Regions from separate parts of the Streptomyces sp. NPDC008137 genome, predicted to be linked through region 2. Evidence: riboswitches for the same ligand, from Rfam matches in the RefSeq annotation. Region 2 holds a riboswitch; each other region holds the start of a gene.
The links. A riboswitch is a leader RNA that binds a small molecule or an ion and turns the genes downstream of it on or off. The one in region 2 is predicted to bind cyclic di-AMP.
Positions count from the first base shown of each region.

Region 1: it holds a riboswitch for cyclic di-AMP, as region 2 does, so the genes downstream of both, ACFZBT_RS34695 (peptidoglycan DD-metalloendopeptidase family protein) here and ACFZBT_RS11170 (peptidoglycan DD-metalloendopeptidase family protein) in region 2, are expected to answer to the same signal.
Region 3: it holds a riboswitch for cyclic di-AMP, as region 2 does, so the genes downstream of both, ACFZBT_RS01865 (hypothetical protein) here and ACFZBT_RS11170 (peptidoglycan DD-metalloendopeptidase family protein) in region 2, are expected to answer to the same signal.
Region 4: it holds a riboswitch for cyclic di-AMP, as region 2 does, so the genes downstream of both, ACFZBT_RS06310 (NlpC/P60 family protein) here and ACFZBT_RS11170 (peptidoglycan DD-metalloendopeptidase family protein) in region 2, are expected to answer to the same signal.

Region 1 is NZ_JBIBHN010000033.1:58,498-61,488, forward strand. Features, by position in the region: gene ACFZBT_RS34690 (DUF6250 domain-containing protein) at 1-212, opposite strand, end outside; gene ACFZBT_RS34695 (peptidoglycan DD-metalloendopeptidase family protein) at 386-1,309, opposite strand; cyclic di-AMP (ydaO/yuaA leader) riboswitch at 1,314-1,474, opposite strand; gene ACFZBT_RS34700 (alpha-galactosidase) at 1,802-2,991, opposite strand, start outside.
Region 2 is NZ_JBIBHN010000005.1:279,902-282,892, reverse strand. Features, by position in the region: gene ACFZBT_RS11175 (insulinase family protein) at 1-490, shown strand, start outside; cyclic di-AMP (ydaO/yuaA leader) riboswitch at 694-858, shown strand; gene ACFZBT_RS11170 (peptidoglycan DD-metalloendopeptidase family protein) at 871-1,656, shown strand; gene ACFZBT_RS11165 (FCD domain-containing protein) at 1,849-2,544, shown strand; gene ACFZBT_RS11160 (HPr family phosphocarrier protein) at 2,692-2,973, opposite strand.
Region 3 is NZ_JBIBHN010000001.1:431,996-434,986, forward strand. Features, by position in the region: gene ACFZBT_RS01860 (GntR family transcriptional regulator) at 1-191, opposite strand, end outside; gene ACFZBT_RS01865 (hypothetical protein) at 1,102-1,422, opposite strand; cyclic di-AMP (ydaO/yuaA leader) riboswitch at 1,431-1,639, opposite strand; gene ACFZBT_RS01870 (hypothetical protein) at 2,145-2,612, shown strand; gene ACFZBT_RS01875 (hypothetical protein) at 2,710-2,991, opposite strand, start outside.
Region 4 is NZ_JBIBHN010000003.1:67,884-70,874, reverse strand. Features, by position in the region: gene pcrA (DNA helicase PcrA) at 1-939, opposite strand, end outside; cyclic di-AMP (ydaO/yuaA leader) riboswitch at 1,229-1,400, shown strand; gene ACFZBT_RS06310 (NlpC/P60 family protein) at 1,409-2,581, shown strand; gene ACFZBT_RS06305 (hypothetical protein) at 2,658-2,991, shown strand, end outside.

The DNA of each region.
Region 1 (2,991 bases), on a different contig from region 2:
CCGGGCACGTCGATCTCCAGCACGCCGCGCGAGGCGGTGACAGCGCCGCCGTCCTGAAGTTCGGCCGTCCACCGGGCGAGGCCGTGACAGAAGTCGTCGTGAGCGATGAGGCGGCGGTGAAAGGGCGCGGCGTTCGCGGCCGCCGCCGGGGCGAGGGCGGCCAGGGCGGCTCCGGCGGCCAGGGCTCCGAACGTTCTGCGGGTGGTCGGCACGGGACACGACTCCTTCGGAAAGCGCTTGCACTCACGACGGGATCACTGTGTCCCAACTGCCGCCCCCTGTCGATCCCTTGAGCCGACCCGCGGATGCGCGCACACCGAAGGCCGGACCCGGGGATCGGGGTCCGGCCTTCGGCCGCGTGTCAGGCAGGTGGTCGTGCGGTCGGTCAGCCCACGGAGACGCCGTGCGAGCGCAGGTAGGCGACCGGGTCCACGTCCGAGCCGTAGTCGGGCGAGGTGCGGATCTCGAAGTGCAGGTGCGGTCCGGTCACGTTGCCGGTCGCACCGGACAGCCCGATCTGCTGTCCGGCCGTCACGGTCTGGCCGGCCGAGACGGAGAGCTGGGACAGGTGGGCGTACTGCGCGTACTTGCCGTCCTCGAGCTGGATGACGACCTGGTTGCCGTACGCGCCGCCCCAGCCGGCGGAGACGACCGTGCCCGCGCCGACGGCCTTGAGAGAGGTGCCGGTCGGGACGACGAAGTCGACACCGGTGTGGTAGCCGCTGGACCACATGCTTCCGGACATGTGGTACGGCGTACCGACGGAGGCGCCGGCGACCGGGAGGCTGAAGCCGGAGGCCTCGGCGGCGGGCTTGGCGGCGGCGGGCTTCGCGGCGGCGCCGGCCTTCGAGGACGCCTCGGATGCGGACGACTTCTCGGCCGATGCCTTCGGCTTCTCGGCCGCCTTGGGCGCGGACGACTGCGTCTTGGGCGCGCTCTCCGCCTTCTTGCCGACCGAGAGCTTCAGGCCCGGGTGGATCAGCGACGGGTCGGCACCGACCACGTCACGGTTGTCGGCGTAGAGCTTCTTCCAGCCGCCGCTGACGTTCTGGTCGTCGGCGATCTTCGCGAGATAGTCGCCGGCCTTCACGGTGTACGTGTGGGCGCCCGTGGCCTTTTCGGCGGCCTTCTCCCCGGCGGCCGGAGCGGCCTGGACGGCCTTTTCCGGGGTCGACTGCGGGGTCGCGGCATGGGCGCCTGCGGCCCCCATGAGCGGAAGGGCGAGGGCGGCCCCGCCGGTTCCGGCGACGGCTATGGAACGGGTGAAACGCTGGGACTTCGGGCGGCGGTGCTTACCCTTCGCGGGCATGGCGGATTCCTCTCCGGCGCCTGCGAGGTGAGCTGTCGGGTGCGGGCTGGAGATGCCCGGCCGCGCCGAAGTGCGGCTGTACCCCAAGCCGTTCCGGGAACCGGAACAGGCGTCTTACCTGTGGGTCCCCCGCTCCTGCCATACACGGGTCAGTGTGTGCGGGCTCCGGGCGGCGGCAGGATTAGGCGTCCGTCCGGATTGGTGTGGAACGTAAGCGACCGAGACGCAATGGGACAAGCTTGCGGTTGCCTGTGAGAGCGTTTTTCTTGACCCGTCGGCACATTTCCCGTCACCGAGCGTGGATTCGCGATCTCTGTTTTTCCTCAATGCCCCTGAATAGCGCGAGAATTACGTGAACATGACGACAATACATCGTCACGAATATGACGATGGTCACGCACCCCGACCCCATCTCCTTTACGATCGGGGCACGTTATACCGAAACACCTGAAATGCTTTAAGTTCCCTAATCGCCAGATTCGGACAGAACGGCTACTTACGCAGGCGGATGACTGCGGCATCCAAATCCCCGCGCAGGCCGACCCGCAGTCCGTGATGAGCGAGTACGGCCCCTCGGTGAACTTCGCCCGTTTCGAGGCATTCGTACGCCGCTGCCAGGTCGAGCCCCCGCAGCCGGAGCGCCGGAACGGGCTCGCCGTAGCGCTGCGCCTGGAGCCAGGCGAGGACGACGGTCTCGTCGCCGAGGACGTACTGCACCGCGCTCAGGCCGCCCTCCGGGGGCCGCAGGCGGTACAGGTCCCCGCGCTGCACCACGGGCCGGATCTCCTTGTAGAGCCGGACCCACTCCCGCGCCTCGGCGAGCTCCTCCGGCGTCCACCGCGTGAGGTCGCCGCCCACCCCGAGCACCCCGGCCATCGCGCTGACAAACCGGAACCGCAGGGAGCTGGCCCGCTGGCTGAGCATGGCGTTCGGACTGTCGGTGACCCAGGCGGCCATGACCCGGGCCGGATGGATCTGGCTGAAGCCGTGCTGGATGGCGAGCCGGTCGAGCGGGTCGGTGTTGTCGGAGGTCCACACCTGGTCCGTGCGGCCCAGCACCCCGAGGTCGATCCGGCCGCCACCGCCCGAGCAGGACTCGAAGGCCACCCCGGGGTGGGCCGCCCGAAGCCGGTCCAGCAGGGCGTACAGGGCGTGGACGTGGTCGACCCAGAGCCGCTGCGGGTACGAGTCGTCCGGCCACCCGGCGTCGCTGAAGCAGCGATTGAAGTCCCACTTGACGTAATCGATCGGCGCACTGGAGAGCAGCCCGTCGAGCTGCTCCCACAGATACTCCTGGACGTCCTCGCGAGCCAGGTTCAGTACGAGCTGATTACGGAACTCCGTCCGCTTTCGTCCCGATTGGTACTGCACCCAGTCGGGATGCGCGCGGTACAGGTCGCTGTCCGCGTTGACCATCTCCGGCTCGACCCAGATCCCGAACCGCATACCGAGGCCGTGCACATGGTCGGCGAGCGGCTTCAGCCCGCCCGGGAAGCGGTCGGGATTGGGCGTCCAGTCACCGAGCCCGGCCCGGTCGCTGGTCCGGGACCCGAACCAGCCGTCGTCGACCACGAACAGCTCGACACCCATGGCGGCGGCCCGCTCGGCGAGCGCCCGCTGCTGCTCCTGCGAGATGTCGAACTCGGTGGCCTCCCAGGAGTTGAACAGCACCGGCCGGTCCC
Region 2 (2,991 bases):
CCGCGTCCTGCGTGAGGAGAAGGGCTACACCTACGGCGTGCGGGCGTTCGCCCAGGTCCTCAGGTCCGCCCCGGACGGGACCGGTGCCGCGATGCTCGCGATCAGCGGCTCCGTGGACACCCCCAACACCGGCCCCGCCCTCGAGGACCTCTGGACGGTGCTGCGCACCCTCGCCGCCGAGGGGCTGACCGACGCCGAGCGGGATGTCGCCGTGCAGAACCTGGTCGGCGTGGCGCCGCTCAAGTACGAGACGGCGGCGGCCGTCGCGAGCACGCTGGCGGACCAGGTCGAGCAGCACCTGCCCGACGACTACCAGGCCGCGCTCTACCGGCAGCTCGCCGCGACCGGCACCGTGGAGGCCACCGCGGCGGCCGTCAGCGCCTTCCCGGTGGACCGTCTGGTGACCGTCCTGGTCGGAGACGCGGCGCAGATCAAGGGCCCGGTCGAGGCCCTCGGCATCGGTGAAGTCGCCGTGGTCGCCGCCGAGTAGCGGGAGCCGAACGCCACGCGCGCGTAGGGGCCCTGGTTGTCTTCTAAGGCACCAGGGCTCCTCTATGTCCGAATTGGGGTGGGAGTTGCCTGTCTGCCCTGTGGGATGCGCTACAAAAGCCGGGATCCGTTTGGGAATTGAAAGTGGCGCCGCTTAGCGTCGTCCGGGCTGTTCGTCAGGCAGTGCGCCGCACCCGCGGCACCGGACAGTCATCGCCGAGTCCCCGTACGGCGCGAGCCAGGGGAGCCGGGGACCCACCGCAGTCCCTGGGGTGAATCGGACGCCCGCGCGAGTCGCGAGGGGGTCCGTAGGAGACCTTCCTGCTCCGAACCCGTCAGCTAACCCGGTAGGCGAGAGGGAAGGAAAGGACCAGCCACCACATGGCGTTCACGCGCGCCACCGGGAAGCACCGTCGTCCCAGCCGGATCCAGCGCCGCACGGCCCGCGCCGCGGGCGTCGCGGCCCTCGCCACCACCGGTGTCGTCGGCGCCGTGGCCGCCCCGGCCCTCGCCGCGGAGCCCGCCGCCGAGCAGACGGGCCTCACCCCGGTCGTCACCATGGGCGACACCGTGGCCCAGAAGATCGACGCCCAGGCCATCGCCCAGAAGCAGGCGGCCGAAGAGGCCGCCGCCAAGAAGAAGGCCGAGGAGGCCGCCCGCGAGCGCGCCGCCGAGGCGGCCAAGGAGGCCAAGGAGCGCGCCGAGAAGGCCCGCGAGGCCAAGGAGCGCGCCGCTCGCGAGGCCGAGCGCAAGCGTCTCAACACCTTCGTGTCCCCGATCTCCGGCTCGTACGTCTCCACCGGCTACAAGTCCGGCGGCGCCGTCTGGTCCTCCGGCAGCCACACGGGCGTCGACTTCCACGCCGCCAGCGGCACGGCCGTCCACTCGGTCGGCATGGGTGAGGTCGTCGAGGCCGGCTGGGGCGGTTCCTACGGCAACCAGGTCGTGATCAAGATGAACGACGGGACGTACACCCAGTACGGCCACCTGTCGTCCAGCAGCGTCTCGGTGGGCCAGAAGGTCACCCCGGGCCAGCAGATCGGCCTGTCCGGCGCGACCGGCAACGTCACCGGCCCGCATCTGCACTTCGAGGCCCGCACCGGTCCCGACTACGGCTCCGACATCGACCCCGTCGCCTACCTCCGCTCGCACGGCGTGAACGTCTGAACATCCGACGGCGACTGTTCTTCCCGAAAGCCCCGGCTCCCCGAGCCGGGGCTTTCGGCGTTCGCCACGGCCGACTGTCCAAAAAATATCCCTGATTTCCTGCCTGCCGTCGGAAATTCCGGCTCATTGCAATAGAGTCACGGAACACACGTCACCAGTCGACGTTTCACGGGGATTAAGCGGAGGTCGGTCATGCGTATTCCCGCGCACTCGGTGTGCACGGCCATCCGGGACGACATCGTCGCGGGTGTCTACGAGCGCGGCAGCCGGCTCACCGAGGAACTCCTCGCGCGCCGCTACGGCGTCTCGCGCGTCCCCGTCCGGGAGGCTCTGCGCACCCTGGAGGCCGAGGGCTTCGTGGTCACCCGGCGGCACGCGGGTGCGTGCGTCGCCGAGCCCACCGAGCAGGAGGCCGCCGACCTGCTGGAGATGCGCATGCTGCTGGAGCCGCTGGGCGCCGCCCGCGCCGCCCAGCGCCGCACCGAGGCCCATCTGAAGGTCCTGCGCGGCCTGGTCCGGCTCGGCCAGGAGCGCGCCCGCCGGGGCAACAGCGACGACCTGCGCTCTCTGGGCGGCTGGTTCCACGAGACACTGGCCCAGGCTTCCGGCAGCCCCGCGCTGACCTCGATGCTCACCCAGCTCCGGCACAAGATCGCCTGGATGTACGCCGTGGAGGCACCGTCCGGGCCCGTGGAGTGCTGGGCCGAGCACGGCGCGATCGTGGACGCGGTGGCGCGCGGGGACGGCGAGCGCGCGCGGGCGGTCACGGCGCTGCACACCGAGCGCGCGACGGCCGCGCACCGGCTGCGTTTCGGCTCCGCGGGGGAGCGCGCCGAGCGTGTGAGGAACTCGCAACATGCCGTAAACACGGCAAGCCTGCGGCATTAACACAGGAGCCGTATACAAAGAGTGGGTAATTCGCGGGGGGTTATTTCTGCTGCCCGCCGACGGGGAAATCGCTGGAAAGGCGAAGGGCTCGCCCGATGAATTCGGACGAGCCCTTCAGGGTGCGCCGGATCAAGCGCGGAGAAATACTCAAACGGTCTCGGGAAGCTCCTCGAGGCCCTCGGAGACCAGCTTTGCGAGCCGGTCCAGGGCGATGTCCGCGCCCTCGGCGTCGGAGGCGAGGACGATCTCCTCGCCTCCCTGGGCGCCGAGGCCGAGGACGGCCAGCATGGAGGCCGCGTTGACGGGGTTGCCGTCAGCCTTGGCGATCGTCACCGGGACGCCTGCGGCCGTGGCGGCTCGGACGAAGATGGAAGCGGGGCGGGCGTGGAGGCCCTCGGCCCAGCCGACGTTGACGCGGCGCTCAGCCATGTGTTGCTGCCCTTCGGT
Region 3 (2,991 bases), on a different contig from region 2:
GAGCTACGACCATGCACCTCGACGACGCCCTCAGTAACGAGCTTGGCCAACACCTGACGCAGGGCCGTGCGGCCGATCTCCAGGTCCTCGGACAAGGTCCGCTCGGACGGGAGCTTGGAACCTGGCGAGTACCTGCCCTCAGCGATCCACTCACGAATCGTGCGGTAGACCCGCTCCGACTTCGGTCCCATCCGGTGAGCACGCTCCTGTCGTCGTGTCGGGTAGCCAACACAAGCCTAGCCGTGTGACTACTCACGTGAGTAGTCACCGACTGACACAGTGATCAACAAGAGCGCGGTACAACTTTCCCTACTTCATCAAGGCCCGCGCACGGCGCGGGCGCGCGCCGCCTCTGCGGCGCGGCCTGCCTTCTGTCTGCGCCCCGGCTGGCCGCGCCCGGCGGCGCGCTACGTGCATGCGGGCTGAGGCAGGAAACCCTCTGTGGCTGGGGCGGTCGGCTCCACGGCTTTAGGCAGCCAATTTGGCGCGAGCCTCGAAGATCATGGCCCAAGATCGGGCACTAACGGGCAGGCTCACAAACCTGCCCGATCCGCGGGCTAGCGTAATGGGCCATGATCACTCGCGCCAAATCAGCTCCAGCCCAAAGCCGTTCCGCCAACCTATGGGGCGCCATCATCCCATGCTGGCTCCAGCAACTTACCCTTATAAATCATCGTGACGAGAATTACATAGGCGCTCACTATTTCTGCCCGCCTGACGCGTGAGACATGTCTTGATCGTGTGACTGTCAAGAACGCTCCGCAACGCCAGTTGCGGCATCCGAGTGAACATACAGGAGCACCTTCCGGGGCCGTCCTCGGGCCGTGGAAGGGCGCTCAACGATGATCATCATCGACAGCTACCGACGACTCAGCGGCAGGTCATGACGTTGATCGATAAGGCGGTCGCAGGTCACGGCCGCCGGCCCAACTGATCACCGCAGGGAATTTCGAGGGCACGGAAAAGAGGTCCCGGCTTGGGTGCCGAGACCTCTTCTACCCTGGTCCGCGCCTCCTACGGGGTCGCCGTGGAGATCATGCGGCTCTTGCCCTAGCTGCCCCGGGGTGCCGGAGAGCCGGGTGAGATGCGCGTACTACCGGATCAATGCTGGTTCCGGATGTACTTGATGATCATGATGATGAAGCCGGGAACGAAGAACCCGGCACTGACCCCCGCGATGACTGCCCCGAAGTACGGGAAGTGCCCCCACGTACGCGCGGCGATTCCGGAGACGAGTCCGGCGACCAGCCCGATGAGAAGGATGATCACGGCCTCGAACTTCCGGATCTTGGACCCGTCGTCCCCGCTCCCGCTGCCCGAGCCGGAACTGGAACCTGCCCCGGAACCCGAACCGGGACCCGACCCCGAGACCTGCGGGCCGTTCGACCCCGACACCTGGGGGTCGCTCTGCGTCGCACTCATGTGCAACCTTCACCTTCGTCAGCCGCCTGTGAAGGATGACCTGTCGGATTCGGGCTGGCGAAGTTGCCCGGCCGCTGACGCGGCTTCACCCCAAGGGCTGCTCGGGTCCGTTCATGGCGTGACCGTCCCGGCGACCCGTCGTGCTTGGGTCCTCCACTCCTGCCAATCTCCCGTTAAGGCACGCCCGGATGGTGGCAGGACTCGGCGTCCATCCGGGCCGCCTCGCCTACACGGCGAGGACTTGAGGAGACCCTAGACGCACGCCTGCCTGAAAATCACAACCCAACCCCACTTTTGTGATGTTACTCACCACTAACCCGTTCGGGTGGACAGGCCAACTTCCCAGGTCAAGCAAGGTACTTGGGTCCGAAACCACTTTGATCGGGACACGTCACCCCTCGATGTCGGCTACTGGGTGTGACGTACGTCATTGACGCAAGATACAAGATCGTTCTTTGCAGAGAAACGCCAGGTCACAGCCTTCTTGACGAGCCGTCAAACACGATCTGCCGAGGCCAGAGGGCCGCGTTCGTCTCAAAACCCGGATTCGCCTGCTGAAGCCCGATCTGGTAGAGCCCGGCTCCCGTGTGGTCGGAGGCCGGCCAGGAGCCTGTGAGGGGCGTCTGGAGGGGCACTGTCGGATGCCGGAGAGACGAACGCCCGCGTCAACCGGTTGGGCGGGTGTGCCTTGCTGTCTCTGGGCGCAGCGTCATACTCGCGTTATGGACAAGACGCTGCCGGTTGTCGCCATCATCATTTCATCGGTAAGCGCTCTGTTCACCGGTATCAACGTGGTGGTCGGGTATCGCACCTATAGGCGCGTACATCCAAAGGTGAAGGTACGCATCTTCCGGCGCTCGGTGGTAACCAACCGAGACGGGGTGAAGGAGTATCAGTATGTGTTGAGGTTCCGGAACATGGGGGCTAACCCGGTATCGATTGAGCGCATTGAGTTGGTTAAGCATGTCCGTTGGCATCGTAAAGACACGCTACCCCTACTCAAGGGCGAACGTTTTCTACCGGGAGAAGGTGAACGGGTGCCACCCTTCGACGGCATCACGCACGGATTCTCTGCGCCCGTACGCACGGTGCCAATGAGCGGGCGTTGTCGCTTCAGGGTGTTGCTGTCCAATGGCCGTACGGCCATGAGTCGCAAGTTCCATCAGAGCCGCCTAAAGCCCGATGACTGAGCCGCCCTGAGTCGACGTATGGGGAGCCGCACACACTGAGAGCCCCGTTCCAACTCGTAAGAGGGTAGGGCGGGGCTCTTAGCTATGCCGTGAACGGTTAGCCCTTACGCGGCAGATAGCCGTTAGCCATAGTCGACTTGGGGTCCCAGATACCGACCCACGTCGTACGGCTTTGGGTGCCGTTGGACAGCGTGACATCCACGCGAGCATAGAGCGGGACCTCATGCGGGAACTGGTTCACATAGCGCTCAGTATCAAGCTGACACTGGATACTGATACCGCCGAAAGCCGGGATGTCCCGAGGCTCACCCTCAGGGATATCCAGGGTCAACGGGTATCCGGGGCGACCATCCAACATCATGTCCATCTCGGACCGGTA
Region 4 (2,991 bases), on a different contig from region 2:
GCTGGGCGGTACGTCGACGGGGTGCTCGGAGGTGCCCACGAGCTCCCGGACGAGGGCGTACTGGGCGTGGTTGGTGTCCTGGTACTCGTCCACGAGGACGTGGCGGAAGCGGCGGCGGTAGTGCTCGGCGACGTCCGGGAAGGCGCGCAGCAGGTTGACCGTCGTCATGATCAGGTCGTCGAAGTCGAGGGCGTTCGCCTCGCGCAGCCGTGACTGGTACATCGCGTAGGCCTGGGCGAGGGTCTTCTCGAAGCCGTCGCCTGCCTGGGCGGCGAAGTCCTCCTCGTCGATCAGCTCGTTCTTCAGATTGCTGATCTTGGCGCTGAAGGACTTCGGCGGGAAGCGCTTGGGGTCGAGGTCCAGGTCGCGGCAGACCAGGGCCATCAGGCGCTTGGAGTCGGCGGCGTCGTAGATCGAGAAGCTGGATGTGAAGCCGAGCTTCTTGCTCTCCCGGCGCAGGATGCGCACGCAGGCGCTGTGGAACGTCATCACCCACATGGCGTTCACGCGCGGGCCGACGAGCTGCTCGACGCGCTCCTTCATCTCGCCGGCGGCCTTGTTGGTGAAGGTGATGGCGAGGATCTGGCCCGGGTGGACGTCCCGCTCGGCGAGCAGGTGGGCGATGCGGTGTGTGAGCACGCGGGTCTTGCCGGAGCCGGCGCCGGCCACGATGAGCAGCGGGGAGCCGGAGTGCGTGACGGCGGCGCGCTGGTTGTCGTTCAGACCCTCCAGGAGCGCGGCGGCGTCCACCGGCGGGCGCGCGGCGCCGTCCCGGTAGTAGGCGTCGCGGTCCGGCGGCGCGTCGAACTTCCCGCCGAACAGATCGTCCGGAACGGACTCCGGCACATGATCGTCCTCGGGCGGCGGCGGGGGCTCGTCCGCGGGGCCCCGCTGGGCCTGGAGGTCCGCCAGGAAGCTGTCGTCAAAGAGGCTGCTCATCGCTCTCCGAGTCTAGGGCGCCCCACTGACAGCCCGCCCCCGCCCTGAGAACATCGCCGAAAGGACCCCCCTGTCACCCTCCAGGAGCACGTGACCACAGGCCGCTACGGCTTCACAATTGCGTATGAACAGTGCCCAACCCCCCTCGAACGATCACTCTCGGCGACGCTCATGAGCAAGGTCACGGAAATGTATCGGGCATATCACCCATCAACCTTCACAAGGGCCACACGAGTTGGCTACCGTGCGAGGAGGTCACACGACCCCCACCGGCGAACGTCGCCGGGCCGCGTGGCCTCCGCCGAGTCAGGCGTGCCGCACGGCAGCCAGAGCCGGGGACCCAACCGAGACCCCGGGGTGAATCGGCCCGACTCCTTTTCCGGAGAAGGCCGTAGGGCAACCCTTCCGAAGCACCCGCCCGAACCCGACAGCTAACCCGGTAGGCGGAGCATGGAAGGAGTCGCCTCCCTTGGCGTCGCACCGCAAGTCGCGTCCTACGGGTTCGCGCGTTGCAGGCATACGGACCCCCGCCCTCGCGACGGCGGCCCTCACCTCCGTGGCCCTGCTGTCCCAGTCGGCCAACGCCGCCCCCGAGGCCGACGACAAGCCCAGCCTGGAGGAAGTCGAGAAGAAGGTCGACGACCTCTACCGTCAGGCCGGGTCCGCGACCGAGAAGTACAACGGGGCCAAGGAGAAGACCGCGAAGCAGCGCAAGCGCGTCGACACCCTCCTCGACGACGTCGCCCAGCGCACCCAGAAGCTCAACGAGGCGCGGGAGGAGCTGGGCACCTTCGCCGCAGCCCAGTACCGCACCGGCGCCTCCACCCCGGACACGGCGACGTTCCTGCTCGCGGACACCCCGCAGGACTACTTCGACCAGACCCAGCTGATGGACCGGATGACCGGCCGTCAGAAGGTGGCCGTCGACGACTACATCACTCAGCAGTCAGAGACGATGGAGAAGCGTCAGGAGGCCGCCCAGAGCCTCGAGACGCTCACCGAGTCGCAGGGCGACCTGAAGACGGCCAAGGCGACCGTCCAGAGGAAGCTCGCTGACGCGCGCGAGCTGCTGTCGAAGCTGACCGCCGAGGAGAAGGCACGGCTCGCGGCGATCGAGAAGGAGAAGCAGCAGGAGGCCGCCCGCAAGGCCGCCGAGCTGGCCCGGCAGCAGGCCGAGCAGCAGAAGGAGCAGGAAGCCGCCCAGCAGGAGGCCGCCCAGCAGCACGACAGCGGCTCCTCCTCGTCCGCGGGTTCGTCGTCCACCGCGCCCGACTCCTCGTACGCCACCAAGGCCGACAAGGCGCTCGCCTTCGCCCGCGCCCAGATCGGCAAGCCGTATGTCTGGGGCGCCACCGGCCCCGGCTCCTACGACTGCTCCGGCATCACCCAGGCCGCCTGGAAGGCCGCCGGGGTGACCCTGCCACGCACGACGTACGACCAGGTCAACGCCGGCACCACGGTCCCGCTGGCCGACGCCCGGCCCGGTGACCTGGTCTTCTTCTACGACGATGTCACCCACGTCGGCATCTACATCGGCAACGGCATGATGATCCACGCTCCGAAGCCCGGCACGTACGTGCGCGAGGAGTCGATCTACTACGACGGCGAGTCGTCGATCCACAGCGTGGTGCGGCCGGCCTGACGGGTCTCGCAGGTTTTTGGGACCCCGCGCGCGTGGCCTGCCCGTAACGCGCGCGGGGCCTCCTAGCATCGGCCCCATGCCCGGCCCCTCCCCCTCCGTCGCCTGGTGGGCGCAGCGTGCTCCGGCGGCCAGCGCTGCCGTGCTGGCGACCGGCACCCTGTCGGTCGGTCTTGATCTGGCGGGGTACGAGGTCCTCTCACGCATCACCCTGGGTCTGGCCTGCGCGGTCTGGCTGCTGTTCGCCGCGGACTTCACAGTGCGGCTGCTGCGGGCCGGGACCAGGTGGCGGGCGTACACGCGCAGGCCGGGCGTCCTCGAGAGCGTGACGACGACCGCCCTCACCACCGTGGCGGCGACGGCTGTCCTGGGCACCGCCTTGTCGGCGGCCGGCTCAGAGGCTCTGGCCGTGA